Regions from separate parts of the Paenibacillus sp. PvP094 genome, predicted to be linked through region 3. Evidence: riboswitches for the same ligand, from Rfam matches in the RefSeq annotation. Region 3 holds a riboswitch; each other region holds the start of a gene.
The links. A riboswitch is a leader RNA that binds a small molecule or an ion and turns the genes downstream of it on or off. The one in region 3 is predicted to bind cobalamin.

Region 1: linked by a shared signal. The riboswitch ahead of cobJ (precorrin-3B C(17)-methyltransferase) and the one ahead of ABIC22_RS02805 (ABC transporter substrate-binding protein) in region 3 are both predicted to bind cobalamin.
Region 2: linked by a shared signal. The riboswitch ahead of nikB (nickel ABC transporter permease) and the one ahead of ABIC22_RS02805 (ABC transporter substrate-binding protein) in region 3 are both predicted to bind cobalamin.

What each region holds. Positions count from the first base shown of each region.
Region 1 is NZ_JBEPOM010000001.1:2,512,583-2,522,833, reverse strand. It holds gene ABIC22_RS11685 (sirohydrochlorin chelatase) at 1-1,018, opposite strand, end outside; gene cobJ (precorrin-3B C(17)-methyltransferase) at 1,225-3,123, opposite strand; cobalamin riboswitch at 3,523-3,711, opposite strand; gene ABIC22_RS11675 (uroporphyrinogen-III synthase) at 3,907-4,731, opposite strand; gene ABIC22_RS11670 (endospore germination permease) at 4,863-6,065, opposite strand; gene ABIC22_RS11665 (hypothetical protein) at 6,119-6,340, opposite strand; gene ABIC22_RS11660 (Ger(x)C family spore germination protein) at 6,333-7,532, opposite strand; gene ABIC22_RS11655 (spore germination protein) at 7,537-9,120, opposite strand; gene ABIC22_RS11650 (siderophore ABC transporter substrate-binding protein) at 9,296-10,251, opposite strand, start outside.
Region 2 is NZ_JBEPOM010000001.1:1,804,198-1,814,448, forward strand. It holds gene ABIC22_RS08460 (ABC transporter ATP-binding protein) at 1-15, opposite strand, end outside; gene ABIC22_RS08465 (ABC transporter substrate-binding protein) at 15-1,607, opposite strand; gene nikC (nickel transporter permease) at 1,622-2,455, opposite strand; gene nikB (nickel ABC transporter permease) at 2,457-3,395, opposite strand; cobalamin riboswitch at 3,559-3,748, opposite strand; gene ABIC22_RS08480 (AraC family ligand binding domain-containing protein) at 3,829-4,656, opposite strand; gene melA (alpha-glucosidase/alpha-galactosidase) at 4,849-6,150, shown strand; gene ABIC22_RS08490 (response regulator) at 6,258-6,956, opposite strand; gene ABIC22_RS08495 (ATP-binding protein) at 6,958-8,538, opposite strand; gene ABIC22_RS08500 (histidine kinase) at 8,547-10,251, opposite strand, start outside.
Region 3 is NZ_JBEPOM010000001.1:559,882-570,132, forward strand. It holds gene ABIC22_RS02775 (cobyric acid synthase) at 1-311, opposite strand, end outside; gene ABIC22_RS02780 (adenosylcobinamide-GDP ribazoletransferase) at 406-1,392, opposite strand; gene cobU (bifunctional adenosylcobinamide kinase/adenosylcobinamide-phosphate guanylyltransferase) at 1,389-1,949, opposite strand; gene cobT (nicotinate-nucleotide--dimethylbenzimidazole phosphoribosyltransferase) at 1,946-3,073, opposite strand; gene ABIC22_RS02795 (ABC transporter ATP-binding protein) at 3,122-3,955, opposite strand; gene ABIC22_RS02800 (FecCD family ABC transporter permease) at 3,952-4,998, opposite strand; gene ABIC22_RS02805 (ABC transporter substrate-binding protein) at 4,995-5,996, opposite strand; cobalamin riboswitch at 6,397-6,525, opposite strand; gene ABIC22_RS02810 (histidine phosphatase family protein) at 6,698-7,345, opposite strand; gene cbiB (adenosylcobinamide-phosphate synthase CbiB) at 7,336-8,316, opposite strand; gene ABIC22_RS02820 (adenosylcobinamide amidohydrolase) at 8,358-9,155, opposite strand; gene cobD (threonine-phosphate decarboxylase CobD) at 9,155-10,251, opposite strand, start outside.

The DNA of each region.
Region 1 (10,251 bases), 2.0 Mb from region 3:
TATGACGCTCCTCATGGTGGTGCTCGTGATCATGGGCGTGATGATCGTGGCTGTGTCCATGGTCGTGGTCATGATGATGATGGTCATGGCTGTGATCGTGTGCATGATCATGATGATGGTGATGGTGGTCATGGTCATGATCGTGGTCGTGATCATGGTGATGGTGGTGATGTTTGGCAGCCTCAAGTCTGAATTGGCAGTTGTCACAGTTGGCCGCTACCCGTCCATTCAACCCTTCGTTCGCACGTTCCAGTACCAGCTCCACCAATTTTGGATGGAATCCAAAATATCCTCCGATCTCCACCTGAATGTCCGGATGTGCCGCAGCAAATTCTGCAGTCATCTCATCAATGCGTTTGATCAGCACACCTGTGAACAGGAAATAAGGCATGATGACGATCTTCTTCGCCCCGAGCAGGAGACAACGCTGCAATCCATCCGGGAATGAAGGCTGCGTCACACCAATAAAGCTGCTTTCAGCCCACTTATATGGGAGTTTCTCCCACAACATCCGGGTCATTTTGAAAAAGTCACTGTTGGCATCCGGGTCACTGCTTCCCCGACCAAGGACAAGTACGGCTGTCTCTTCATCCGTGACAGGAGCGGGCGGAGCCGCCACTGCTGCGCCGCCTTGATTGGCGGTAACAAGGACAGGCTGAGCTTCCTGCAGACGGGTCTGCATAATTTGAACGACCTTCTCATGTACGCCAATCGGACGCCCATATACAAATTCCACTTGCGGATAACGAATCTTGGCCCGGTCAATGGCATTCGGAATATCAATTTTGGCGTGGCCTGCAGCAAACAGAATAATCGGAACCAATACGACACGCGTTGCCCCTTTATCTACACAAGCCGTAACCCCTTCAGCAATGCTTGGTCTTGTTAATTCCAGAAAACAGGTCTCTACCACGGTATTCTCCGGCGCTTTCTCCGCTACCGCTCTTGCAAACTCCATTAACTCCCGGTTTCCCTCTGGATCACGGCTGCCGTGTCCAACCAGCAAAATGGCATTCATCATGGCTTCTTCCTCCCCCGCCTGATCCATAGACCAGGCATCTCAATTTTAGATTGTGCTTACTCGGTAAACGAGCCTTTCACGCAGGGTAACCTGGGGTTGCCCAATCATTTCGATCTATATAAAAAGTGCAATGGAATTTTTCCGGTATAACTACAAACGCTGGTTAAAAAAATATTCAGATGGTAACAAAACTGGCACAATCCCTAGTCGCCGCATACCGGGTTTACTTCCACGGTCACAGGCGCATCGACGTGACGGAAGCCTTGGATTACTCCAACGCGTTTGAAAAATTTATGGAACCTCTCATTCGGGTGTCCCTTTTCCTTGTACTCCGCTACGATTCGCTCCACTATCCCGCCAATCTGATCACCTGGAATCCCTTCGGCTACCGGCTGGGCAGGGTGAGCGTTTCGTCCGAACTTCTTGCCGCCAAGGAACAGGTCGTATCCGCCCTTGCGGTAGACGATTCCGATGTCCTCGAGCACGGCACCGTAACATGCCATGCCGCAGCCATTCAGAGCCACACTGGTCTCTTTCGGCGCACTAAGTCCGCCTATAACTGCCTGCAAATGATTGGCCATCGGAACGGCATCATCCTTCTCCATGTTGCAGAAGTCACAGGCCTTCACCTTGATAACGTCACCGATCGGCACCACGATAAAATTCGCTGCACGCAGCTCTTCTACCAGCTGATCCGGCTCAAAGGTCGGTACCCGCAAAATAATCTGATGCTCCGGCGTGTATTCCAGCTCGCCTTCTTCACTCGCGCATTGTGCCAGCAGCGCCATCTGGGCTGCAGTAAACTTCTTGTTGCCGACGCCAGGCGACACGCCAATCTCGAACAGCGGTGCCTTGCGTCCCGGCTCGGGTGCTGTCCGCACAGCAGCTGCCCCTGCAGTCTGCGGCGTCGCGGCTGGCACGCCTGACCCGGCTGCATCCAGCCAGCGGCTGGCCGCTTCGCCAGCGAGCTTGCCGCCTGCCGCAAGCCGCGTCAGCGCCTCGGCAGCCAGTTCGGCCGCACCGGCACGCGGCATCGCCAAGGCAGCACGCGGTGCGCCTTCCACCGCTGCAGGCCGCTCGGCTGCAAGCACTGCGGTGCTGCCGCCCGCTGGCTGAGCAGCAGGCATGCCAGCGCCCTGCTGCCCTTGCGGTCCCATGCCCGTACTGGCGCTGGCGCCGCGCAGGGCTGGTTCCACAGCTGGCTGCGCGGTCTGCGTATCGCGGACTGTGCCTGCTGCATCTGCGGAAGCGGCAGAACGGGCCTCCATCGCGCCGAGCGACCAAGGCTCAGCTTCCGTGCGGAGCCGCTCATGTGGTCTGAGCGGTTGTTCCACGGTATTCAGCGTGTATTTCCGCTGATATCCACGCGGTGTGACCATGAGTCCTTCGTACATCATGGTCGAGGAGTTACCAATGATCACGGTCGTCAGCATGCCGATATCATGGTTCAACATGTCTTCCAGCGTGGTCATCACGACATCCTGACGTTCACGATAGGCACTTTTTACAAGCCCCACTGGCGTCTGGGGACTACGGTACCGCAGCAGCATCTCCTGCGTCTCCACGATCTGGCGTGTCCGGCGTCCACTGCGAGGATTGTACAGAGCAATGACAAAATCAGCTGATGCTGCTGCTTCAACTCGGCGAATAATCGTCTCCCATGGCGTAAGGTGGTCACTCAGACTGATCGTACATGCATCATGCATTACGGGTGCACCCAGCAAGGAAGCACAGGATTGAATGGCAGATACACCCGGGATAACCTCAACGCCAACGCCGGTTTCCGGCTTCCAGCCTTGCTCCATCAGCACCTCATACACTAATCCGGCCATGCCATATACACCTGCATCGCCACTGGAGATTACTGCAACGATTTTGCCCATCTCGGCCTGTCTGACCGCTTCCTGTGCCCGGCTTACCTCTTCGGTCATGCCTGTCCGTACAATCTCCTGTCCGTCCAGGAGTGGACGAATCAGATCAACGTAAGTGTTGTAACCAATGATGACCTCACTCTCCCGTAGTGCCTCCAATGCCCGTGTGGTGATATGCTCCATCGCTCCTGGGCCAAATCCGATAATCAGCAGCTTTCCTTGACTCTGCATTGCTTCTCCTCCTCCATCTCCCTGTTCACCCTTAGCACGTCAATCACATCTATATCATCGCTTCTTCAGCCGTGGTCTGTAGCCAGCTCTTGATTATTGAGTTGCTCTGTGCAGCTCAACCTTCTTATCGGGGCTATTCCAAAACAGTGAAAAAGGACGGCTTGACCGACCTTCTTCTTCGCGGCATGTTCGATTAAATCCAGTTCCGGATCGACTGTAAAAAACAAAAAAATCCCATCCTTATAACGGATGGGATACGCATGTACGTACACTCAAGAAGACAGTCCACGGCCCTATTGAGGATAGACCTGTGGCTGCATGGCCGCAAAGGGCCTGCCAGGCGAACCGGTTGTTCGCCCGTTTCCTGATTCTTCGTACACCACTCCTTTCCGCGAAGGGTTCGGTGACACATGCAAGGTAGGTCTCCTGGCTCTGGATCATTAGCTTCCTTTTCTGTCTTCCCCGGATGTACGAGTGACTTGGATGAAAAGGGCTTCCCCATTACAGTGGCGGGACCGCTCGGGATTTGCACCCGATTCCCTGTTACCTCTTGCTCGACGCAAGAGCACCTTGCTTGTTTTCATGAATGATATTGCTTTCATCATAACACCGCTCAGGAAAAAATGTCCATGCTTATGATGTTTGTCCACGATTCTATTTTCAGACAAAACAGAAAAAAGTTCTGATCCAGAACAGATCAGAACTTGAATGATATATCCATATGCGAAACCCTCATAACGATCTTACCGGATCCTTTAACAGACCTGCATCCTGATCTGCTTATCAGGATTGATCTGCGTGTGCTGCAGCAATATATCGTCCCAGCTCAACGATGAGTGCTCCCATCTTTTCTTCCTCCGGAACAACCAGTACTTCAATTCCTTCTTCACGCATGGCGTTTGCAGTCACTTTACCTACAGATGCAGGAATCACACCGTCCCGGAAAGCCTGCTGCATCTGTTCCAGCTTGCCTTGAGAAGCTGCGTATGCTGCCAGAAACCGTACTTGGGGGCCGCTGGTGAATGCTACGGCATCGACCTCATGCTGCACGATTTCATTCAAAAGCAGTTCCAGTTCGGCCTCTTCCGGCGGTACATGGCGATAAGGCAGAACCTGTCTTACTTCAGCACCCTGTTCTTCCAGCCAGTTGACCAGCTTCGGCGCAGTTTCTCCATGAAGCTGGAGCATGACTTTTTTGCCGGCAAGATTATGTGGCGCGAATTCTCGAATCAGCCCGTCCGTACTGCCGTCATCATCCCGAACCAGCGGTGATAGCTTGCGCTTGCGAAGTGAGTTCACCGTTTTGTATCCTCTTGCTGCTATTGAAGCTTCCGCCAAGACATCCAGCAGTTGACCAGCTATGTCCATATCCTCTGCCATTTCAAATATGGCATCAAGTCCCATGCCTGTAGTTAATACCGCCCAGTCGGGCGGATCAGAGATCAAGGAGACGAGACCATTGCGTATGTTCCGATCATCCAGGAATACCGTTCCCTGTGCTGGCCGCACGAGTGGAATACCACCCATTTTCTCAACTAACAACGCCATTTCCTTGGATTTACGCGGTCCCGTCAGTGCTACACGTATACCTGCCAAATGTTGAGCCATTCATGTTTCCCCCCAGTTCGTTCGTCCGAACGTCATTCGTTTGACTACAGTATACAGGGTAGTTTCATGGAGGGAAACCTTGTTTCACGTCATTTGGCGTGTTCTTCTATAACGATTTTTTATGATTGGCATCAGGAAGGCTGAAGCTCGCCCCCCTGCATTTCATCCTTTCCTGTTTCATCCTCCTGGCCAGAATCGCGTCTTTTCTTCTCCTGTTCATGCTGTTTGTTGGTTGTATCGCGATGGTTCTCTCCTTGGCGTGAGGAGTCCCTTTCCTTTTTACGTGGTCGAAGAAACACAAAAAGAAGGATCGGAAAGAGCACTTCGAACAGAATGGCAATCCATGTCCATTCCCGCGTGAAGCGGAACAGCTGAATTGCATTTTTGAAGAACCAGAATGCACAGGCAAATCCAAGGAGTGCGACTGGACCCGTCATGAGCTTCCCGGAAACTTTGGGAATGATCCGTTTCAGACCCCAACAGATAAAATACAAGTCAAACCCAATCTTCGTAATCATGGTAGGCAGGGTAGCCGCAGCTAGGGCCAGGTCAAACCGGTCCAGAAAGTCACTTACCTGCAGCTGTCTGGCAAGTTCGTATGATGGGTATACCAGCCTCGATGCAATTGGCACACCAATGGAGGTGATGGTCTCGATCATAATTAACATCATCAGCAAGGCGGCTATCGTTACTCCCCAAGTTACCGGTTTAAAACGAAAGTCGCTTCCCTTAACTACAAAAGGCAGTGCAATCATCTCTCCAAAGAAGGAAAAGATGTACCAGCTTCCCTTGCCTACACCTTCTACATCAATATCAAAGTACGGCATCAGATTATCCAGGTTAACTTGTTGAATCAACATGAATGGGACAATGACCGAGTTGAGCAGAAATAAGGTAATGTACAGCTCAGACATCCCAATTAAGGAACCCAGTCCTCCTCTGACAATAAACACAGCCATGACCAAGAGAGACAACACAATAATGGAAATGGGCGTCGTCTCAAGCAAGGTTATACTTACATAGTCACCGATCAACCGGATGTCTCGAGCAAATATCAAAAGAAAAAACATGATATACATCAAGCCCGTCACCCGTCCCAAGAAAGGAAATCTTTTGACCAGAGACTCAAAGAGGTCCTGATCGGGAAACCGGCTTTGGACACGATTTAACATCCACATGGATGCAAATGTGACGAGAAACACAGGGATATAGGATAGATAGGCATGCTGTTCGGCATAGAAAATGGCCTGTGCATGGGGCTGAATCAGCGTACCTGTTACACTCAGCAGCAAGATTAGCAGCGTAAGCTGCCGGCTAGTCACTGCCTGATTCATCAAATTACCTCCTTTCTGCCTGCTCAACCGGAATGTCGATATGTGACAAACATCTATGGCAGCGGTAAATTCCGCTGGATCCAATGGGTCAGCCAAACCGTAATAAAGAACGTTTTGCTTAAGTGGGTAACATAGAACCAAATTCCGGTACTGCCTGCTATCACCACATAAGATAACCAACGGTTAATCGCCGCCGCCTGCCTCAGGTGCTTAAAGTCCATGATAATGACGATGATGACCATCGCCAGATAAGTAAACACGAGCGGCTTAATCATGGACGATCTCCTCCTCGGTCAATCCAATCGGTTTATTGGTGATCCCTACATTCTCAATGATGATATGTGGCTCTACCACGACTTCCATATTCGGATAAATGTCATACCAACGGTCCTTGATCCTATCCCATTCTTTCGGCATCTGCTGATGTATGGAACGACCCAGCCCCAGAATATCGGCATTATACTTTCGCTGGATCAGCCTTACGCCCTCCTCGATATCTTCCTTCACTTTTTTGTGAATAGCTTCGGTAAGCGTCAAAATCTCACGTTCCCGCAGGTCGCCATAATTCGATTCGTTATCCACCAAAACTCCCTTGGCGTATAGTTGAATCGTGACACTCACTTTGTCATTGTGAATATGCGGCTTGAACGAAGAATTGTTTTCGTTCAGCTTCAGGAACAACGTCCCCTCTCCCTCTGGAGCCTTAATCATTACCTCTGGCGTATTGGCTTCACCCATGGCCAAAATCAGTGCATCTGCAGGTGCCTTTTCAATCATTCCCACCAGTTTGTCCTTTTTGAAGATGGCCAGTCCATCCAGCTTGATATTGGTTTTGACATCCTTCCAATCCTTCGGTACATTTTCCGCAACGGAAGCAATCGGGAGAAAGGGGTCGATTCCGTCTGAGAGGATGGAGTCTATAAACAATTTGAGTGAACGCGGATGCCGCATATTCAGGAAGCATAGCTCCCGTACCATCTCCGAAGGGAATTTTTCAATCGGTGCGTCTGTATCAAGAACCTTAAATGCTTCCCCCTTGGTCACGACTGGCATGGCTGACAGGCGGTTCAGGGGATATCTGGTTAATAGGTCCAGCATCGGAGCAATGCCTTCCCTGGCCAGATCCTCTCCGATCAGAAGCGTACGACGATGTGCATAATAGAGCCTCCGGGATAGGGCCTTCTGCCCTTCAAGCGAGGTCCCGCGAAATGTTTTGGCTGTCGTGGACAGCATGAACCAGGATTTGTCCCCACTTGTCCCTCCCCCGCCACCTTCACTTCCGGAAGCGCCAGACTGACCAGGTAACGCTATTTGCAAACTTGTCCTATAATCCTGCTTCTCCTTGTCCACTGCAATTCCAATCACAAATGCAATATCATTAATCTCTTCGCGATCCCAACAGCCTGATAACAGGAGGGTACACAGGAAAAGCAGCACCACGGTGCGATACTTATGCATGAAATGCATGAGCTTACCATCCCTCCTCAGCTTCTGGCGACCCATTAATCTTGGCATTCATCCGCTTCTTATCATGATGCACCGTGGAAGGACGATTGATCATTCTCCACCATGGTGTACGAATTACAATATCTTTGGTATCCGTTCTGTGATATGGACTCAGCCCCGACAGATAAGGAACCCCGAAGGAAGTCATCTGCGTCAGATGGACCGAGATCAATACCAGTCCGATGACAATGCCATACAGTCCGAGCGCTCCGGCGAGGAGCATGATCGGAAACCGCAGCAGACGAACCGTAATGGCAAAGTTAAAGCGCGGGATGGTAAACGAAGCAATACCTGTCATGGATACGATGATAACCATGGGCGCCGATACTATCCCGGCCTGAACCGCGGCCTGCCCGATTACGAGTGCACCCAGGATGCTGACTGCCTGACCTACCGTCTTCGGTAACCTGACCCCCGCTTCACGCAAGGCTTCAAATGAAAGTTCCATAATAAGAGCTTCCACCAGGGCCGGGAACGGAATGGCTTCCCTGGCTCCGGCGATACTCAGAATCAGCGTTGTCGGGAGCATATCCTGATGAAAAGTCGTGATGGCGATATATAGCGCTGGCAGAAACAAGGCAATCGCCACAAACAAAAACCGGATCCATCGCACCAGATTGGTAATAAAGAACCGTTCATAATAGTCCTCACTGGCCTGCAGCATCTGCCACATGGTCACCGGACCAATCAGGGCAAACGGACTGCCGTCCACCAGAATCGCAAAACGGCCCTCCAGCAGGTTCCCCACGACCGTATCGGGGCGTTCCGTATAATGCATCTGCGGGAACGGGGAATACGGATGATCTTCAATCAATTCCTCGATATATCCCGTTTCCAGAATGCCGTCAATCTTGATCTTGTTCAGGCGTTTTTTGACATCCTTGATCAGTTTCTCATCCACAATATCATCCAGATAGGTTAGTACCACATTGGTCTTGGTCTCTGTCCCGATGGTCATGCTCAACATTTTGAGTGACGAATTCTTCAACTTGAATCGGATGAGAGCTGTATTTACACGCAGTGTCTCCGTAAATCCTTCGCGGGGCCCCCGAATAACCGATTCGGTTTGAGGTTCCTCTACCCCCCGGCGCACGCCGCCTTTGACATTGAAGAGCCAGGCTTCCCGGCTTCCATTAATCAACAGTAGTGCCGATGCTTCCAGCACACCATCGGCTGCTTCAGCCCAGGAGTCCACCTTTTTCACCTGAGTTAGCGCAATGCGTGTATCATCGATGGGCACATCAGGCTCATCGGTGCGCTGCTCGACAAGCCCCCGGATTAGTGGACGAAGCATATGATCCTGGATATCAGCCGAGTTCACAATCCCTTCGATGTATACGAGGAGTCCCTGAACCTCAGCCGAAATCATGACATCACGGAAGACCACGTCCGAACTGTCCGAGAAAATGTCTTTCAGGGCAAGCATATGGCTCTCATGTGTTAATCCGATGGGCTGCTTCAATATGGGCGGAGATGGCAGCCCCAAGGGGATATGTTTTTTTTCGGCTGCGTTTGAGGCAGCTTCTTTTCCTGTTGTCCTGTCGGCCATGTCCGTCCCTCCGCTCTTTTTTTATACAAGGTAGCTTGTGCCAAATGAACGGGAATTATGTGGACGATTTACAAAAATCCATGCATCCTTCCGTCTTCAGGAAAACAAAAAAAGATCCCTGCATTCGCAGAGATCCTTCTTCCCAATTCCAATATGTTGCTGTTATATACTTCAGTTATTCGACGCTTGCGTCCACTTCCTTGATCATTTCCTGAATGGATTCCAGGCCACCACCGGACAAGTACCAGTAGTTCGGGTCAAGGTACACAATGTGTCCTTCTTTGTACGCTGTTGTATTCTTAACCAGATCATTCTCGATGACCTGTTTAGCTGGAGCTGCTTCCCCACTGCCTGCAACCACTGCACTGCGGTCTACCACAAACAGGTAATCCGGATTCGTCTCCATCACATATTCAAAGGAAACGCTCTGTCCATGAGTTGACACTTCAATATTGGCATCTGCTGGTTTAAAACCAAATACGTCATGAATGACTCCAAATCGAGAGCCTGCACCATATGCGCTCAGTTTGCCTTCGTTTGTCAGCACGATCAGTGCGTTTTTGCCTGCAGCCGTTACTTTGTCTTTCAATGCTTGAGCAGAGGCTTCGATGGTAGTCAACGCTTGCTCCGCTTCAGCTTCCTTGCCGAAAATCTCACCAAGTGTCTTCACGTTTTCCGTCAGGGAATTCATGTAATCCTCGGTGTCTACCGCCATATAAATGGTCGGTGCAATCTTGCTCAACTCTTCATATGAATCAGACAAACGTCCCGAGATAATAATCAGGTCAGGACTCATCGCATTTACTTTCTCAAAATCGGCTTCTTTCAAACTACCAACGTTGGTGTACTTGGCGTCTTTATACTTTTCCAAATATGGAGGAACGCCTTCTTGAGGAACACCGGCAACTTCTATGCCCAACTGATCCAGGGTGTCCAGTACGCCATAATCAAACACAACCACGTTTTGCGGATTTTTCTTCACTTTGGTTTCGCCAAGTTGATGTTTGATAACAATTTCCTCATTGGACTGTGCTGCCCCCGCATTGGCCTCTGAACCTGTACCTGTGCTTGCACCCGCATTCTCCGCTGTTTTATTACCTCCGCATGCTGCCAGCACCACAGACAATACAA
Region 2 (10,251 bases), 1.2 Mb from region 3:
CAGTAAAGCGCTCATTATTGCCCAACCTGAATATTGCGATCCAGGAGATAAAAGTCGATCGGATACATCGTCGCACCCTGAACGTTGCTCTTGCTTACAATGTTAATTGGAGTATAGGTAATAAACATGTATGCCGCATCATCCAGAATCATCTGCTGGGCTTCTGCAGCCAGTTCATATCTTTTCTCCACATCGAATTCGGAATGCAGCTGCTGAATCACCGCATCCAGCTTCGGATTGCTGTATCCACCGATGTTCCACTCCGCTCCCGTTTTGAAATAAAAGTCGAGAATATACTGGGGATCTCCGGTAATCCCTGTATTAATGCTGGTCAGCGCCAAATCGTAGTTCCCGCTTTTTTGGTGATCAGTCAGATCCTCGTAAGAGGTCATTTCCAGATTAACTCCAATTTCCTTGAGTTGGGACTGCATTGCAGCAGCCACAATGGAGTCCGATTCATAAGCCGAATTGAGAATCAATTGAAGCGTTAGCTTCTGTCCGTCTTTTTCCCGAATACCGTCCCCATCCGCATCCATGTAGCCAGCCTTATCCAACAGCTTCTTGGCTGTCTCCGGTTCATAGTCATACCCCTTGACCTGATCATAGCCAAAAGGCAGAGCCGAGGTAAACGGTCCTTTGGCCGCCTGACCGCCCACCAGTGTGTTTGCATACATCTCGCGGTCTATGCCGTACGAGATTGCACGCCGTACGTCCGGCTCACTCAGCAGCGGATTCTGCGTATTAAACCATACAAACTGCGTACGCAGGCTCGGGATTTCATCAATCGTATATTGACTCTGATCCTGGAATAATGCCAGGCTGCTTCGTCCCACGTTGCTGGCTACATCAATCTCACCCGATTGCAGTGCAAGGGCACGCGTGCTGTCATCCTTGATATATTTGAATGTAATGGTATCCACATCGGTTGCCCCGTCCCAGTATCCGTCATACTTTTTCACTTGAATCTCCTGATCCGGGGTATAGCCTGTTACCATAAACGGCCCTGTAGCGATAGGCTCACTCTTGAATTTGGACGTATCCGCGCTTGTATCCACTATTACAAACAGGGGTTCAGCAATATTGCCAAGAAGGGATGCATAAGGCTCAGTTGTTTTAAAGGTCAGATCCTGACCTTCGGCAATCATGGAAGCTACCGGCAAGGTCGACTGTCCTCTCTCATTTAATTCGATGGAACGTTCAATGGACTTCTTCACCGCATCTGCCGTGACCTTATTGCCGTTATGAAACGTTACACCTTCCCGGATATGAAAATGCCATGTCGTATCATCGATTCGATCCCAGCTATCCGCAATTTTCGGTACCAATTTCATATTTTCGTCAAACTGAATCAGGGTCTCTCCTATTGCTGCCCGTGTAAGGGTCCAGCCGTTCCACTCCTCTGCCGGATCCAGATTACTTCCAAGCCAGAATAGCGCTACATTCAGATGAGTCGGTTTACCAGCACTGCCTTTGTCCGCCTCCACCTTTTCGCCAGATGATGATGAGGTGGAAGTACTTGTTGTGGTTTGGCCACATGCCGCGATAATACATAAAACCAATAATGACAGTACGGTAAGCGTTAGTGTTTTTCCATATCTCGAATTCATTCCCGTTCCTCCTGTTAAGCTGCCTTTTTCTTGGGATCCAGCACATCCCTCAGACTGTCGCCCAGCAAATTAAAAATGATCACCGTGCAAAAAATCGCAAGTCCCGGATAAATCAACAGCCACGGAGCTGTCTGCAAATATCGTCTGCCTTCATTCAGCATTGCCCCCCACTCCGGTTCGGGAGGCTGAGCACCCAGCCCCAAAAAGGACAGGCCTGAGATGGATAACATCATGCCGCCCACATCCATCATCGCCATGACGATGAGAGGAGACAGCATGTTGGGCAGGATGGTTCTGGTGATGATCTGAATCTTCCGTGCGCCGCTGAAGGCTGCCGCAGCGACATACTCCCTTTGCTGAAGCGAGATCACCAGACTTCTTGCCAGTCGTGCATACTTCGCCCACCAGACAACAGCCAGGGCAATTACCGTATTAAATAGACCTGGCCCCAGCATCCCCACTACTGCGATGGCGAAGATTAATCCTGGAAAGGCCATCAGCGTATCGGATAACCGCATCAGCACTGTATCCGTCAGACCACGGGCAAAACCTGCGATAACACCAATGGTTACGCCAAGCACAAACACAATTCCGATCATCATAAAGGTAAGCAGAAGCGACGTCCTTGCCCCGTAAAGGATACGGGATAACACGCAGCGTCCAAGCTGATCGGTTCCAAGCGGATATTCCGAACTGGCTGGCTGCAGTACCTTGGCAAAATTCGTTGCCAGTGGATCATGCGGTGCGAGCAGCGGCGCAATCATGGCGAGAATGACCCAGAGGAGGGTCAGTGAACATAGAAATGTGAACCAGCGATGCTGTGTCAGAATAAACTTAAATTCTCTCATTTTAGACATCCACGTCCAGTCGAATCCGCGGGTCATGCAGATGTGTCCAGAGATCAACCATCAGATTCAGCAATACATAGATGGTTGCCATCCAGATGACATAGCCCTGAATCAGGGGATAGTCTCTTGTAAAGATGGCATCCACCGCCATCTGCCCTACACCCGGCCATACGAACAAACTTTCCACAATGGCTGCCCCGCCGAGCAGGGCGCCTGTGGACATGCCCATGAGCGTAACGATGGGCAATAATATATTGGGTAAAATATGCTGCAGCATAATGACTCTCTCCTTCACGCCTCTGGCTCTGGCCCCCGTGACATAGTTCTGGGACATCTCTTCCAGAATTACCGTACGGATCTGCCTGATATATTGGGCGATTAGAGGTAACGCCAGTGTGCATGCAGGCAATATCAGGCTGTTCCAGCCCGAACTCCCCATGACGGGCAGCAGCTTGAGCTGTACGCCAAACACCAGCATGAGCAGCATCCCGAGCCAGAAGCTCGGCATGGACAACCCTGCAAACGAAAACAGGCGAATGACGTAATCCAGCACGTTGTTTCTGTAGACGGCCGACAAAATACCCAGTGGAAACGCAATCAGAATGACCAGCAGCAGGGCACTTCCTGTTAGCCGAAGCGTGGCTGGAAGCCTGGACAGCAGAATGTCGAGCACAGGCCTGTCGTATTTATAGGACGTTCCGAAATCTCCGGTAAGCACCTGTCCCAGCCAGGTTCCGTAGCGTATCCAAAATGGCTGATCCAGTCCCAGCTGGACACGCACCTGCTGTACCAATTCGTCCGACGGTGTGACCCCTGTAGACATGAGCATAAGCCTTGCCGGGTCCCCCGGAGACAGATAGGTCAGCAGAAACGTCAGAAACGAAATGCCGAATAACACGGCTGCCAGCTGAATGAATCTTTTCACAATATATCTACTCACATGTCTGACATCCTCTCCCCAATCTCCAACCCCGCACGTGACTTGTCCATGCATATCAAAAAAGACGTCTCTCTCCGCTAGTACCGGATAAGGACGTCTTAAATAAACAGATTTTCAGAAAAAATCATGCTCTCTAAACACCTTCCTATCTCCCGTAGGTACTACTGTGTTGTTAAACTAGGCAGGTCTCCTGGCTCCAGAATCCTCGTCATTGCAGCACCTTCCCGGTCTAAACCAGTGGCATAACGCTGCATGACTCCTCTGTTACAGTGGCGGGACCGCGCCGGCATCACACCGGTCTTCCCTATTAAGCTTCTACCCGAAGGTAAAGCACCCAGTTCCACATATTCAATTGAAATGCATTCTGTACCAGTATAGCTGGCTCACAGATAATGATCAAAGCATTTATTCAAATTTGAAACAGCTCGTCAGCCTATTCCCGCTCTCTCGAACCTTTGGGGGATACTCCTGTCACACGCTTGAACATCTTGGAAAATAAAAGCGGATCCGTATACCCCACGGAGTGGGCAACCTCACTGACCGAAAGCGTTGAACTCTGCAGCAGCTCTGCTGCGCGATTCATCCGGTATTCAAGAAAGAATGCCTGAAGCGACTTCCCGTACTTCTCCTTAAAAAGACCGGACAGATACGTACGATCCAAGCGGACGGACTGCGCAATATCAAGGATGGACGTCTTCTGGCTGTACCTGTTCTCCATGAACTGGACGGCTTGTCTGATGTATTCATCCTTGGTGGAAAGGGGATGCCCCGCCTTCTCTTCTTCAGGTGAGGAGGATATCAGTTCGGCAATTAAACGGTATAACAGACTCTGGCTAAAAACATCTCCGCCATTGCGTGATGACGCCTGAGTCATGTCTGCATACAAACCATCCATTACCTTCGGATCTCTGGCATCAAATACAGGATGTGCCGGACTCAGTTTTGCCCGCTGCATAAATGTCTTGGCATGGACGCCCTTAAACCCGAACCAAGAGTACGTCCATGGCTCCTTCGCATCGGCCTCATAATGGATAATGGTATCCGGGAGAATGACGAAGCCCTGACCCTGGGTCAGCCGGTATTCCTTATCCTCCATATGCACCGTTCCCCATCCCTCATGAATGTAATGAACCACATAGGAATCTCGCACCCCTGGACCCCAATAATGAGAAGGATCGCAGGCTTGCCAGCCGAAAAACAACAGCACCAGCTCCATCTGTGTCCAGTCCATGGGCATCACATTAAACTCAATCGGTGTCATCCTCCCACTCCTTCCCTTCCTCCGCATCTATTTTTTCATTTTAAATTATAACAGGTGAACCTGGGAAATATCAGCTGAAAGCGGGACCAAAAATGGGATTATGCCATGTATGGGAGAGGTTGAACCATAGTTATATAAGCCGGATCGGCCTATAGTTGGGGTACACCATTATTCAGGGAGGCTGGACTTGAGATGAACAAAATTACGTTTCTCGGTGCAGGCAGCACCGTTTTTGTCAAAAATGTATTAGGTGACGTCATGATGACCGAAGCACTGCAGGATTTTGAATTGGCCTTGTTTGATATTGATGCCGAGCGGCTGAATGATTCGGAGCGACTGCTGACCAGTATGGGCCGTTCTCTTGGAAGCCGTTGTTCCGTAAAAAAATACACAGACCGCAAAGAAGCACTGCGCGGTGCCAAATATGTCATTAACGCCATTCAAGTGGGCGGATATGATCCATGTACAATTACGGACTTCGAAATACCGAAGAAATACGGACTGCGTCAGACCATTGCTGACACCCTTGGCATTGGCGGTATCTTCCGTAATTTGCGTACCATTCCGGTCATGCTCGACTTTGCCCGGGACATGCAGGAAGTGTGTCCTGACGCCTGGTTCCTGAACTACACCAACCCGATGGCCGTACTGACTAATGTCATGAACGTGCATGGAGGGATCAAAACGGTAGGTCTGTGCCACAGCGTGCAGGTATGCGTGCCTCACTTATTTGAAGCGCTGGGAATGGATCAGACAGGCGTAGTTGCAAAAGTGGCAGGAATCAACCATATGGCCTGGCTGCTGGAAGTAACGAGAGATGGCCAGGATCTGTATCCGGAGATTAAACGTCTGGCGAGGGAGAAACAGAAGGAGCAGCATCATGATATGGTGCGTTTCGAGCTGATGAATCGTTTTGGATATTACGTAACGGAGTCTTCCGAGCACAATGCTGAGTACCATCCATACTTTATCAAACGGAATTATCCGGAATTGATCGAACGCTTCAACATCCCGCTGGATGAGTATCCGCGCCGCTGCGTGAACCAGATTGAAGGTTGGAAGGAAATGCGCGAGAAGCTGTTTGCCAGTGAACATATTGAACATACCCGCAGCCGCGAATACGCTTCGCATATCATGGAAGCGATGGAAACGGACCGTCCATACAAAATCGGCGGTAATGTAATGAATACCGGTCTAATTACCAACCTTCCTCGTGAGGCCTGTGTCGAGGTGCCATGTCTGGTGGACGGATCCGGAATCAGCCCAACATACATTGGCGACCTGCCTCCGCAGCTGGCGGCACTGAACCGCACCAACATCAACACCCAGCTGCTGACGATTGAAGCGGCCATGACGGGCAAAAAGGAACATATCTATCATGCCGCCATGCTGGATCCGCACACTGCTGCCGAGCTGTCCATTGATGACATCGTTGCCATGTGCGATGAACTGATCGAGGCTCATGGGGATTGGCTGCCGAAGTATACATCCTAAAGCAAAAGATCATTTTTATTTCATTGTTGATAAAAAAAGCGCCGAAGACCTCTGTAAATCCAGGAGGCTCCGGCGCTTTTTTATGGGATTCTTATTACATTTCCAAACTAATCCTGAAGCAAAAAGCGATAGCCAATTCCGGGCTCGGTCTGGATGAATCGCGGTTGCGTAGGGTCTTCCTTTAATTTTTTGCGCAGATGACCCACGTAGACCCTCAGATAATGACTATCAGATTCGTGATGATGCCCGCCCCATACCTGCTGCAGCAGCTGGCGCTGGGTAATGATCTTTCCGGCGTTGGAGGCCAGAACCTTGAGCATATCATACTCTGTGGGTGTTAATTTGATCGGCAAACCGTCCAGCTCCACCTGCCTTTGTGCCAGATCTACAGTGAGAGACCCAAAACGCAGCACAGGTTCATCGGTTGTCTTCGCCACATGCCGAAGTGCAACCCGAATCCGGGCAACCAGTTCACCCATGCCAAACGGCTTCGTTACATAGTCATCGGCCCCACCGTCAAGCGCAGCAATCTTGTCTTCCTCGCGTTCCTTCGCCGTCAGTACAATAATGGGCACCTGGGACCATTCGCGAACGCGATGCAGCACGTCCATCCCGGACATCCCCGGCAGACCCAGATCGAGTATGATCAGATCTGGATGAACGATACTCGCCTGAATGACAGCCTCGTCGCCATCTGCACATTCATGAATTTCGAATTGATGGGCCTGCAGGGTCACCTTCAGCAGTTTGCGAATCTGTGGTTCATCATCTACAACCAATATGCGAGCCCCTTGCGATGCCGTCATGTTACTCAACCTCTCCTTGTCCTCTATAGGGAAATAATGCTTCCGGCGCTTCCATGGGCAAACAGATGCTCATTCTTGTTCCGCCTCCTGGATTGGGATCTGCTTCAATCGTTCCTCCGTGAACTTCAACAATCCCTTTGCATATAGCCAGTCCCAGTCCTGTGCCCGTCACATGACGAGAGGATTCCGACCGGTAAAACTTTTCAAAAATCCGCTCCCTGTCAGCATCAGGAATACCTACACCATTGTCCGCTACCACAATGGTCAGCCTGGCGTTTCTCTCATCCCTCGTAACAGTAAGGACAATCTCGCTATAGTCAGGAGAATATTTAATGGCATTGCTGACCACATTGATCAGCACCTGTTCCAGCAGCACTTCATCTCCACATATAAATAACGGTTGATCCGGCAAATCCACACGAATGCTCCGATGCTTGCTGAATTCCCTTACTTGCGTTAACACCACGCTGATCATGTCCCCGACGTCACACCATTTCCTGCGCAGCTGCAGCATACCGCTCTCCAGCTTCACCATGCCCAGTAAATTGCTCACCAATCGGTTCATGCGCATGGCACCATCCCGAATATTGCCCGTCAGCTCCTTCCGGTCTTCCGGGGTAAATATGGCGTCATTCTCGATCAATCCTGTAGCGGATCCAATGATCGTCGTTAAGGGCGTCCGCAGTTCGTGGGACACAGAGTCCAGCAAAGCCGTGCGAATGCGCTCTGATTCGGCAGTCATCTGTGCCACCCTTGCTTCCTCTGCCAGTTTGACGCGAGCAATTGCACTGGCCGCCAGCCCTCCACAGGCCTCCAGCAATTGCAGCTGTTCCCGCTGCTCATGAATATCCCTGGCCTCCATACGGACGGCAAGCACGCCGTGTATCTGATCTTCCGTACGCAAGGGAACGTATAGACCCAAAGATTCCCGCAGGATGGTAGAACCTCTCCCCGCAGTTTCGCCATTCCTGTACACCCACTTGGCAATCGCGATCTCTGATTCCTCTCCACCCCAGACTGCGGTTCCCAGGTCATCGGCAGATGCTGTTACTTTCAGCTCATCATGAGCATCAGGCAAATATACGGCAGCCTGGGTACCCAGTGTGTATGATACTTGCTTCGCAATATGATGGAGCAGTGTATCCAGATCCGTAACAGCCGTCATCTGGCGGCTGAGCGCATACAATGAATTGGTAGTGGCTTCACGCTGCCTAACCATCTCCAGCTGCTGACGTAAGCGACTGGAAAGTGTGGCTGTTAAAACCGCTACGGCCAAATACACAATAAAGGAAAAAATATATCGCAGATCCGCAACGGTAAAACTGAGATTCGGAGGTACAAAAAAGAAGTCAAACATGATTACGCTAAGACTCGCTGCGTAGATTGCAGGGCCCAATCCCCAGTAAACGGCGCTCACCAAAATGGGAAACAGATAAATGAGTGAGACGTTAACCAGATCACTACTCATGCCGATGACATGAAGCAGTGGGGTTAATAAGGTAATGCCAATGGTTACCCATACATATTGGGAAACCCGGTGCAAAGGAGGATTCCCCTTCTCTTCTGTGTTTCGTTCAGGCACTGTACTGTTCACATCCCGCTTGGATCATAATCGTAATCTGCAACTATTAATACATCCATATGTCTGGACAGCCGTACCAGCCGATTGATCACCGATCCGGCACCACGATAGCCATTTAGCCACCAGAGCCTCTTCGCTTGACCAACCACCAGCTGCGTTGCTTTTTCCTCTGCTGCCTTGCTTGCCAAAATACTTGATACTTCCCTCAGTTTCTCACTGTGATGAATATGAAATTTCCCACCCAGCCTTATGGTTAGCTGTTCCAGGGCCTCCAGCTGATCCTTTACTTCGTCACTCATTGCCCTGCCTACATGTACATGATGTACATGCCATACGGCCTTCAACCGATAAGCCGTGCGAAAACCACGGCGAATTAACCGCTCCGCATGTTTGTCACTGCTTACACAGACAAAGACCGCTTCCTGTCTTCGCCAAGGGCCCCGAAGCGCACTTTTTTGCTCCTTCGCTTCCAGCCGTTCATCCACATCATCGGCCAGTTCACGCAGGGCAAGTTCCCGCAATGCAATCAGATTGCCAATGCGGAAGAAATTCGCAAGTGCCTGCTCCACCTTGGCTGCTGCATAGATTTTACCTTCCCGCATGCGCTGCCGCAAGGCCTGAGGTGCAACATCGATTAACTGCACTTCATCTGCCATTTGCAGAATCTGATCCGGTACCGTCTCCCGGACCCGAATTCCCGTAATGTGCTCTACGGCATCGTTCAGGCTTTCCAGATGCTGCACGTTAACAGTCGTGATTACCGAGATACCTGCATCCAGCAGATGAAGCACATCTTCGTAACGTTTTTTCCTTACGCTTCCGGGCACATTGGTATGGGCCAGTTCATCCACCAACACTACTTCCGGGCAAAGGCGAAGAATAGCCTCCGTATCCATCTCCTCCAGCGCTACTCCCTGATATGTCCGACGATCCCGTGGAATGACAAGCAGCTGTCCAATCTGTTCCATGGTCTCGGCCCGATTGTGCGTTTCCAGCAAGCCGATTCGGACATCAATGCCTTTGCGGAGCAGATCGTTGCCTTCCCGGAGCATCATATAGGTTTTGCCTACGCCCGGGGCTGCACCGATGTATACTTTGAATTTGCCTCTATGAATCTGGCCGATCTGTTTCTTCACTTCTTGATCGCTTAATCTGCGATAGGTTGTGCTGCGGGTATCCGGCAATTTCGCAGGAAGTAATCGTTCTCCATCCAGTTCGGTTCGGTCTGCAAGCAGGAACAGATCTACCCCCTGCAGCTTGTGCAGGAGCGAGTTGATGACTGAACCTTGCCATAACTCCTGCCAGCGGGTATGACGTGAGTGACCCATCACAATACGCGTAATCTGCTGCCTGGCAGCATAACGTGCCAAGGCGGATGGAATCCTGCGACGATGCGTCATGGGCAATTCCTCGAATGCTCCTCCGAATTTCTCCACCAGCTTGATCATGTTTCGGCGAAATACCGTGGCTTCCTTGGTTAATGCCTTCTTCATGTCGCGGAAAGTGACCACGCATAAATCACCATTCAGTCTCTTCGCAATCTGCTGCCCTCTTCGAATGTAAATGGATCCATTCCAATGATATTGGGTCGACACCAGCACCCGTTCCATGATGCCTGTTGTCATGGTAATACCCATCTCTTCCCGGTGTTCCCTCAGTGATTCATTGACTCCTTCGGCAACGAGTTTCAGCGCCAGTTCCCGTAAAATGCCC
Region 3 (10,251 bases):
AGGAAATGCTGACGATAATCCGAAGCACTCATCTGGGCAAAAGGTACACCGTGCACCACGATCTGCGAGTGCATATCCCGCACGGGCTTGATCAATATCGGGTTCATATCCGTTGTTGCTTCAATACCGCAAGCTTCTGCCTGCGCTCCCTGGGCTCTGCCAATCTCCTTGCCATCTTCGGTTACATAGGAGTTGAGCGCCATGTTTTGTGATTTAAACGGGGCAGGTCTGAAGCCATCCTGCTTGAATATCCGGCATAATGCCGTTGTAATAACACTCTTCCCCACATCCGATGCCGTACCTTGCAGCATCAATACCGCCGCTTGTCCTACAGGGGTATTCTGCACGTTCCAATCACCTCAGCTCTCCGCGTTATGCTCCACATTACTCATTTCCGTTCGTTCCCTATATCAAAAATAATCCCTGCAGCAGACTTAACACCGTCAACAGAGCGGCTTCCAGCAGCTCATTCATCGCACCATATGTATCTCCAGTAAGTCCGCCTAACCTCTCACTGATGCGTCCGGCAACGAACTTGCCGATAAGATATGCCGCCAGTGGTACCAAAATGGCAGCTGCAATAGGATATAGCCACCAAGGTAATGTCCCAAGGCCCCTATCCATCGCCAGCATTTCTACCATGCTGCTGCCAGGCTGAAAGATCCACACCGCGGCAAGTGTAATGACAGCCGCCAGGATGGTTAGTCCAACCGTAGCGCTTCGTGCCCTCTGGACTTCCTTCCGTTCCCCAAGGCCCTTGAACAGGACAGCAAGTCCATCGTCTCCCCTGGCATTCGGCCAAGCCGAAATGGCATACACCATGAACCAGCGGCTCCAGATCATGGGCAGAATCAGCAGCGCTCCATACAGCCAGTTTCCATGTGCGATAAAATCAGCAATTAAGGCTGCTTTCATCATGAGCAGCAGTACGCAGGCAATCACGCCCATGGCTCCAACGCGGCTGTCTTTCATAATTTCCAGCATTCGCTCACGGGTACGATAGCTGAGCAGGCCATCCGCTGTGTCCATCCAGCCATCCAGATGGAGTCCCCCCGTAAGCCATACCCAAAGGGTCAGGGTCAATACAGCCGCTGGGAACGATGGCAGCAGTGCACCTGTAAGCGCGCCACCAATCCAGACACTTAAACCAATGGCCGCACCGACCAGCGGATAATACACTACGCTTTCCCGCAGCAGTGGCGGAACGAAGTCAATCTGCATTTTCACGGGGAAACGGGACAAAAATTGAAAAGCGGCCGCAGCCGCATGTTTTTGATCCAGTCTGTTTACATACTCCGCACCCTGAGCCGGCCCCTCGTTTACCTGATTCAGGTGGTCTTCACTGGTCATTTCCTCACGATTATGCTGGATGTTGTTACCGTCATGGCTCATAAGCGATACTCCTTGCTCTTCAGCTCCATAGCAATCCCTACCGTTACCAGAAATACTTCGCGGCAGATGGCAGCGACCCGCTGATTTAATATGCCCGCCAAATCCCGATATCTTCTGCCAAGCGCATACTCCGGTACGATGCCGTCCCCCACTTCATTCGTAACCAGGACTAGCAGCCCGGGATAGGACTCGATAGCGGTTACCAGCGCATTCATATGATCCAGAACAACCTGCTCAGGCTCTTGCTCATGGGTAAGCAGGACGTTGGTCAACCAGAGCGTCAGGCAATCCACCAAAATGGTCGGAGCTGACGTTCCTGTATGCGATTCTCCCATTTTTGTGATGAGTTCTGGCAATGCCAAGGGTTCCTCCACGGTATGCCACAGGTACCCCACTTCATCCCGCTGATTCTGATGCAGACGTATCCGTTCACGCATCTCGTCATCATACGCCTGTGCGGTTGCGACATACCAGGCCTCGGAGGAACGCTGCATGCAGAGACGCTCGGCGAAGGAGCTTTTGCCGCTCCTTGCCCCGCCCGTTACAAGTACGCTCATGGAGATACCTCTCCCCGAACTGGCGAAGCAGCTGTCGATGACTCATCCGCGCGCTCATTCTCATTCGAGCTTCCCGATACACCAGCGCTTGCAAATGTGGCCATCTCATTCAGAATACGGCAAGCCGCATCGATTAGATGAAGACTGAGCACACCACCTGTTCCCTCACCCAGCCGCATGTCCAGATCCAGCATCGGTTTGAGGGCAAGTTCGTGCAGAAGCGCAGCATGTCCACTTTCATGCGATGTATGCGAAGCAATCATATATTCCACACTGACCGGGGCAAGCTGTCTCGCAATCAGTGCCGCTGCAGTGGAGATAAACCCATCCACCACAACAGGACAGCCATGAGCTGCCGCTGCGAGGATGACACCTGTCAGTCCGGCAATTTCCAATCCGCCCACTTTGCCAAGCACATCCAGGGCATCGTCTGCATCCGGTGCATTCACACTAAGCGCCCGGCTGACTACAGCAGCTTTGCGCTGTAAACCTGCGTCATCCATCCCTGTTCCCCGACCAACCGCAGATGCGGGTGCTGTTCCGGTTAAAGCACACATGACTGCGGCACTCGCTGTAGTATTTCCGATACCCATTTCACCGGTGACAAATAATTGAGTTCCCTTGGCGACTTCAGCAGCCACAACCTCGGCTCCGGCAAGAATCGCCTGGATCGCTTCATCACGGCTCATGGCTGGACCCTGCGCCATGTTGGCTGTACCTTTGCGTACTTTGCGGGAGACCAGGTCCGGGTGTTCCAGATCGGCATTCACGCCAATGTCCACACAGATGACATCTGCCCCTGCATGGCGCGCCAGAACGTTGACGGCCGCTCCTCCTGCCAAAAAATTATGAACCATCTGCGGCGTTACCTCTGCCGGGAACGCACTGATTCCTTCGGCAACGACGCCGTGATCGGCAGCCATAACAATGACGGCCCTGCGATCCAGACAAGGCCGAGCCTCGCCGGTTATCCCCGCAAGTCGAATAACCAGCTGTTCCAGTTTGCCCAGACTGCCGGGCGGTTTCGTTAATGAATCCACATGTGCCGAGGCTTCTGCCGCCACTTCTTCATTAGGACCCACGATCCGATCGATTAACTGTTCCAACGTCTGTTCATTATTCATACCGCCAGCACTTCCTTCATCAAAATATAGGGTCGCCCCGCTTTTCGTTCACTCGTGTTCTCGCCGCAGCAACAATTGCGGCAATCCAGTATCGGGATGATTCACCATGGCCGGGTTCACCCGGAAGATATCCCGAATGTTCTCTTCCGTCATCAGCGAATGTGGTGTTCCACTGCTTACGCACATGCCCTCGCGCAGAGCGAGAATCTGATCGCAGAATTGCGCAGCGAGGTTCAGATCGTGCAGCACAGCGACAATGGTAATCTTGTTTTTTTGCCGCCAGGAAGATAATAGCTCCATGAATTGCAATTGATATCGGATATCAAGAAATGTGGTTGGCTCATCCAGCAATAACAATTTGGGCTCCTGGGCCATGACTTTGGCGAGCGCCACCCGCTGCCTCTGCCCTCCACTGAGTGCATCGAGCGGCCTGTCGGCCATTTCGGTTAGACCCAGTTCTTCCAATACCCGGTCCACCACGGCCGCTCCATCCGCCGATTCCCTGCCTAACCAATTCTGATAAGGATAACGTCCCATCTCCACCACATCTCGGACAGGATACGAGATGGCAGGCAGGCCATCTTGCTGCAGCACCGCAATCATGCGTGACAGGTCTTTGCGAGTGTATGAGGTAATCTCCCGCCCTGCAATCTGAATGCTGCCTGCACCAGGCTGTTCGGTTCCTGCAATGAGCTGGAGCAGCGTTGATTTTCCGCTTCCGTTTGGACCAACGACACCCCACCATTCGCCTTCTGTGACACGCCAGTCCACGTTATGCAGTGCCCGGTGCTCTCCATACATTTTGCCTGCCCTCGCAACTTCAATCAGCGGATCGTTTGGGGTAACGCTTGTACCCATGTTTGTACTCATGCTTGTACTCATGGCATCACCCCTTTTCGCAGCTTTTTATTCCGATGCAGCAGATACGCGAAGAAAGGAGCTCCGACAAAGGCCGTCACCACACCAAGCGGAATTTCGGTCGGTGCCAGCAGGGAGCGTGCAATCGTATCGGCCCATACCATGAAGATGGCTCCGCCAATCGCGGACAAGGGAACCAGCAAACGATAGTCAGGCCCAACAATCAGCCGAAGAATATGCGGGATAACAAGACCTACGAATCCAATGACACCCGAAACCGAGACAGCCCCGGCGGTAAGCAGTGTTCCTACGGCAAGGACGGATAGCTTCAACCCATCCACCTGGACACCGATATGTGCAGCCTGCCGTTCCCCCAGTGCAAGCACATTCAAGGAACGGGCACGGCTCCAGAGGAAAATCAGACCCAGTATAAAATACGGGAAAAGGATGGCCGTATACGACCACCCACGCAGAGCCAGACTTCCCATCGTCCAGTATATAATTTCGTTAATCGTCTGTTTCGACATGGTCGACAGGAAGGAGACCACCGCTCCCAGAAAACTTTGCATCACCACGCCAGCCAGAATCAGGCTGTGTGTCGGTATTTTGCGCCCTTCACGAGCCAGGGCGAGTACAAACCATAATGTGAGCACGCCCGTCAGAAACGCAACGAGCGGCAAGGTCCAGATTCCGATCAGTGCATACTGCAATCCGAAGAAGATCAGAAAAGCAGCGCCCACCGATGCGCCAGACGATACGCCAAGCGTAAACGGATCTGCCAGCGGGTTACGAAGAACCCCCTGGAAGCCCGCTCCGGCGATGGCCAGCGATGCACCCACGAGTACAGCAAGCAGCACCCGCGGGAACCTGACCTTCCATATAATTTGCTCAGCTGCCGTACTCCAGTCGGGCGTGATCCAGTCTCCGATCCATGGCATGTGATGAAGCAGAATGCCTGCAATGTCACGGACAGGCAGAGCCACTGAACCGATGCCCGTACAGATCAGCACAGTCAGCACAAGCAGCAGAATTCCGGCTGTTCCGTACACTGCCAGCTTTTTACTCATTGGAACAGGTCAGGATAGATCGCTTTGGCAACAGCTTTCAAACCTTCCGTTACACGTGGGCCCGGACGGCTCAGCAGGTTGGCATCCAGGCCAATGACTGCATCGTTTTTCACCGCCGTAATTTGATCCCAGCCGCTGCGCTCTTTGATGATCTGATCCAGTGTTTTGGAGTTCTCATCAATAACATCATTGGCGTACAGAATGACATCCGGATTGGAAGCAATAATGTTCTCTTCGTTAATTTCATTCCAGCCCACGAGGTCGGAAGCAACGTTGATTCCACCGGCTACCGTGATCAGTTCATCCATGAATTCACCTTTACCCACAGTCCAGCCCGGGGAGAATTCAACATATACCTTTTTCTGATCTTCCGACTTCACAGCCTTAACCGCTTCGGTTACGTCCGCCACGTCCTGTTTCATTTTCGTGATGAGCTCCTGTGCCTGCTCCTGATGATCCGTGATTTTCCCGAACGTTTCGATGTTGTTCATGACATCGTCTATCGATTTCGGATCCGTTTTGAAAATGGTGATACCCAGTTCGCGCAGCTTGGTCACAGCTTCTTCGCTCATGGAGATCCCTGTAAATACGATGTCTGCTTCAGCTGCGATGATTGATTCTTCATTGGGCTTCGACACACCACCCATTTTCGGTTTGGTTGTTGCAGCTTCCGGATAATCGTCATAGTCGGATACCCCTACGATCTGCTCATCCAATCCAAGGGCGAACAATGACTCGGTTTCTGCCGGAGACACGGATACAATTTTGGCTGGCGCTTTCTCAAACGTGAAGGATTCACCTGTCGCATCAGTTACCGTAAGTGGATATTGTGTTTTGAGATCCGTCTGCTCCTGGCCTTGGGATTGCTCCTGTGCCGGCTGCTGCGTAGACGTACCTGTTCCCTCGCTCGTTGTTGCGTTTCCACATCCGGCCAAAGCCAGTGTAAGCATCGCTGCTGTCAGCAGGGACGCCATGCCTTTCCAATTCTTGATGTTCATTCTGTTCATTCTCCCCTTCTCAATGTTCTCTCTTAAGTAGTGCTCCTGACCATTCCCCCTGAATTTGTGTTCCTAAATAAAATGACCCTAGAAAACCACACTAGGCCACTACGATTGCAGTACCATCTTCCGATCGCTGTTATCCCCAGATTTTTTTGATTCTCTCTTATAAACGTGAAAATCCGGGGATAAAGGCGAGCGCTACGCTTCTTCAGATTGGTTCTGCACTCTTCGTTACGTGTGAATATTTCAGTTCATCCTATATGAACAAAAAAATCCCCGATCCTTACGTCAGGATCAGGGATGACGTCTCGCATATGGCGATCTGCACATCTACAGCGTACCCGCTGTTCATGCACATAGAATTGCCCGAAACGCTGTCCTTTCCTCGAAGGAACACCGGTTTGTACGTCCAGGGCAGGTAACCTGACTTACAGGACTGCTCGTCCTGATTTACAGTGGCGGGACCGTGCCGGATTCACACCGGCTTCCCTATTTCACCCATTGTGCCGTTCATCGTTTGCATTAACTCGATGAGTTCTTCTTGCTCACACAAGGGACCCGTGGTCGCTGATATTGTAACCATTCAAGTGAGCATGCCCTATCCATCAGCGCTTAAGCGCATAACGAGATATGTATTCATGCTGAAGTCACACTTCTGTTGTGATTATAGGTTATATTGCACATCCTTACAACCCGATTCACGGAAAAGACACCCTGCTTGAAACCCAGCTATTTCCGCTTTTTTCAAGCCGAACCTTAATTGCTTGCCCCGGAATGACCTGTGTATCCCAGAATCCCAGTTCCGGTATGAGACGTGACATGGCATACCGAATGACACCGCCATGGGTAACTATGGCAATCGCAGGAACATGATTTTCTTCGGAATGTTCCTCTGACGAACCGGACACAAGGCACTCCTTTACGAAGGAGTCGATCCTCGCAGCAAATGCCTGCCAAGGCTCGCCGCCCGGTGGCGTCACATCCTGCGGTGCATCAATCCAATTCCGGTAGAGCGGATTGTCCTTGAGCTCATTGTAAGTCATCCCTTCCCATTGCCCAAAATCAATCTCACGCAAACGCGGATCATACTGTACTTGTCCTGCTTGTACCGGAGCAATTCGTTCCACGGTCTGCCGGCAGCGCAGCAGATCACTGCAATACAGCGCATCCCATGTGATCCCGCGAATGGACTGGAGAAGCGGCGCCAGTTCCCGCTCTGCATCCGGCAGGAGACCGATATCGGTATGTCCGAGGTATCTCTTTTCCACATTCCAAGAAGTTGTCCCATGACGGATAAACACGATCTCCCGCGTTCCAGTTCCACGCTTCCCGGATTCTACTTCCATAACAGCGCACCTCCTGCTGTCCAGATACTGAAACTTACCAACCAGCATAACAGCACAAAAGCTCCCGCCGACCAGAACATCAAACGCGTGGTCCGCACGATATCCTCTGCTTCCATCAGCCGTGTCTGATCGCCCATATAGGCTCGAAAAGAAGCCACGCCATGGTAGACGTTATGCCCGCCAAGCCTGATACCCAGCGCTCCTGCAACGGCCGACTCCGGGAATCCGCTGTTCGGGCTGGGGTGCAATCTGGCATCCCGGCGAACCATGCGTGCAGCACCTTTTGCGCTCAATCTCATGAACCATGCACCCGTAATGAGCAGCAAGGCGGTAAGCCGCGCCGGAATCCAGTTCGCCCAATCATCGAGACGAGCAGAGGCCCAGCCGAGATGCAAATATTTTTCATTTTTATAACCAACCATGGAATCCAGCGTATTGACGGCCCGATAGGCCATCGCAAGCGGAGCACCGCCAATCAGGGCATAGAACAGCGGTGAAACGATGGCATCGACGATGTTTTCCGCTACAGTCTCCACGGTTCCCCGTACCACTTCCGATTCATCCAGATGCGCTGTATCCCGCCCCACGATCATGCCAAGTGAACGTCTAGCCGCAGGCCAATCCCTTTCTCTCAGATGACGATACACTTCCATGCCTGCATCCTTCAGTCCTTTGGAAGCAATGGTGGTGGCAATCAGTATCACTTCAGCGATAACGGCAATCACCGGGTGAACAAGTCCAAGGATGTATAACACTCCCCAAGTAAGCACCAATGAACCACCCGCAATGACTATCGGAAAAAGCAGCCCTGCCCGCTTAAGCCCCTGATCGCTGCTCACTCGTTTTCTGATGGTCCGCTCCAGTGCAGAAATTCCTTTCCCCATGCCGATCACCGGGTGGGGGATCCAGCGTGGATCTCCAATGAGGCGATCCAGTATGTATGCTGCTAAAATAATCCATGCCCCTGTCATTCCTGCCCATATGGGCCAGTCCGCCCACTTACTCAGAGATATCATCGCTTGCTATTCCTCTCTTTCCACGCCTGTCCAGCTTGCAAACTTTCGGTAACGGCATCATAGACGACACGCCCAATTCCTGCCCCAATTACTGTGGCTGTACCTGCGTAAGAGATCAGTGGTTTTCCCTCCATCTGACTCGTGGCCAGCACAATGGCATCCGTCGTCGTTCCCGTTGCAATCAGTCCATTTTCCGCATCCATTACACCGCAATCCGAGAGCGCTGCCGTTTTGGCTTCCACTGCTGTCTGAATGGCATTGACCATGGCTCCGGGCGTCATGCGGCCGTTGATCCATAACATGATATTAATTGTACCGGGAGTGTAGGGTGACTCTGCTGCTTTTCCCTCTGGGCTAGTTATGTTCCCTGCAGCATCAAACACGGTTCTTGCGGAGCCTGCCCTGGCAGCATTGGATACACCTGCTGTCGTACAGCACAAGATCCCTGCTTCATCGCCTACAACTTCCTGAACCGATGTGTGAGCAAGCTTAACCGCTGTCAGCAATCCGGCACATGCTGTTGTGCGTTCCTCCCAGCCTCTCAGGAAGTCTGCAATATCGCGCGGTGGGTCGTCACAACGATAATGCTTGTCTACATAAATATTGAATATGCGATCCAGCTCGATCATCCCCCCGCCGTACACGGCACTCGAAATGGCGTTTACCCGGTTAGGGATCGATGCTCGAATATGGCGTTCATGTGCGCTGATGGTTAACCCGGGCCATGCAGAAGAAGTATATTCATTTTGCTCTGCATTTGCATGGGTAAAGTACTGCAAGAATGGCAATGCCATTACTCCGCCCCCCCGACCGTTGGCACCGGATTCGTTTGTCCGCTCACACTTCTCATTTCGTTCACCAGACGAAGATTCGACTTCGCGTCCTTCACTGCCAGTCGGATATGTCTTTCCCCAAGTCCAGGGTACATGGCACAGCTTCGGATCAGAATTCCCCGTTCCCCCAGAGCCGCTTGTATGGTTGTCGCTGTCCATGGCCGCGGCACACGTGCCAGCAAGAAGTTCGCTTCCCCGCGTGTCACTTCGCATCCACAGGCTTCCAGGCCGGATGCCAGTTTCTCTCGTTCAAGCGCCACCTGTTTCAACGTCTCCCGTTCAAAAGCTTCCCCGCTGCTTAGACAGGCTTCTCCCGCAATCAGTGCCAGTCCGTTGACACTCCAGGTTACCTGTTTCTCCGTCATGGCACGAATCAGATCCGGGTGTGCAATCGCATAGCCAAGCCGAAGACCCGGAATGGCATAAAATTTGGTCATCGAGCGAATGATGATCACCTGTGGGTAATCCTGTAATCGGGAAGCCAGGGATTGTCGCTGCGTTTCAGGAATGAAATCCATAAATGCCTCATCAATCACCAGGACAGTATCTGTCTTCTCGGCATGACGGGCCAGCCGCTGCAATACTTCAACCGGATACTGTACTCCATTGGGATTGTTCGGCTGTCCAAGAAACAGCAAGTCCACCTGTTCCATCAGCCTCTCGATATCTTCGGGAGCTGCTCGCCATTCGAGCTCCTCCTGCCCCAGAACATAATGCATTTCTGCCCCAAATTGCTTGGATAATGAACGATACTCCGAGAACCCCGGTTCCACTGTGCCCACCTTCCGGGGAGAGAGTCCGAGCAGGATCAGAGCCATGCTTTCCGCAGCTCCATTCCCTATAGATATATATTCCTCTGACAGGCCAAGGCGCTCACCAAGCAAGGATTTGAATGTCCGATGTGCAGGATCAGGATAACGAAGTATCGCCCGCATCCCTTGCTCCAACGCCTTCAGAACATCCTTGGGCGGACCCAGAGGGTTAATGTTTGCACTAAAATCAAGGAAATCCTCAGGACTCCCGCCAAATCTTGACGCAGCTGTCTCCACGTCACCAC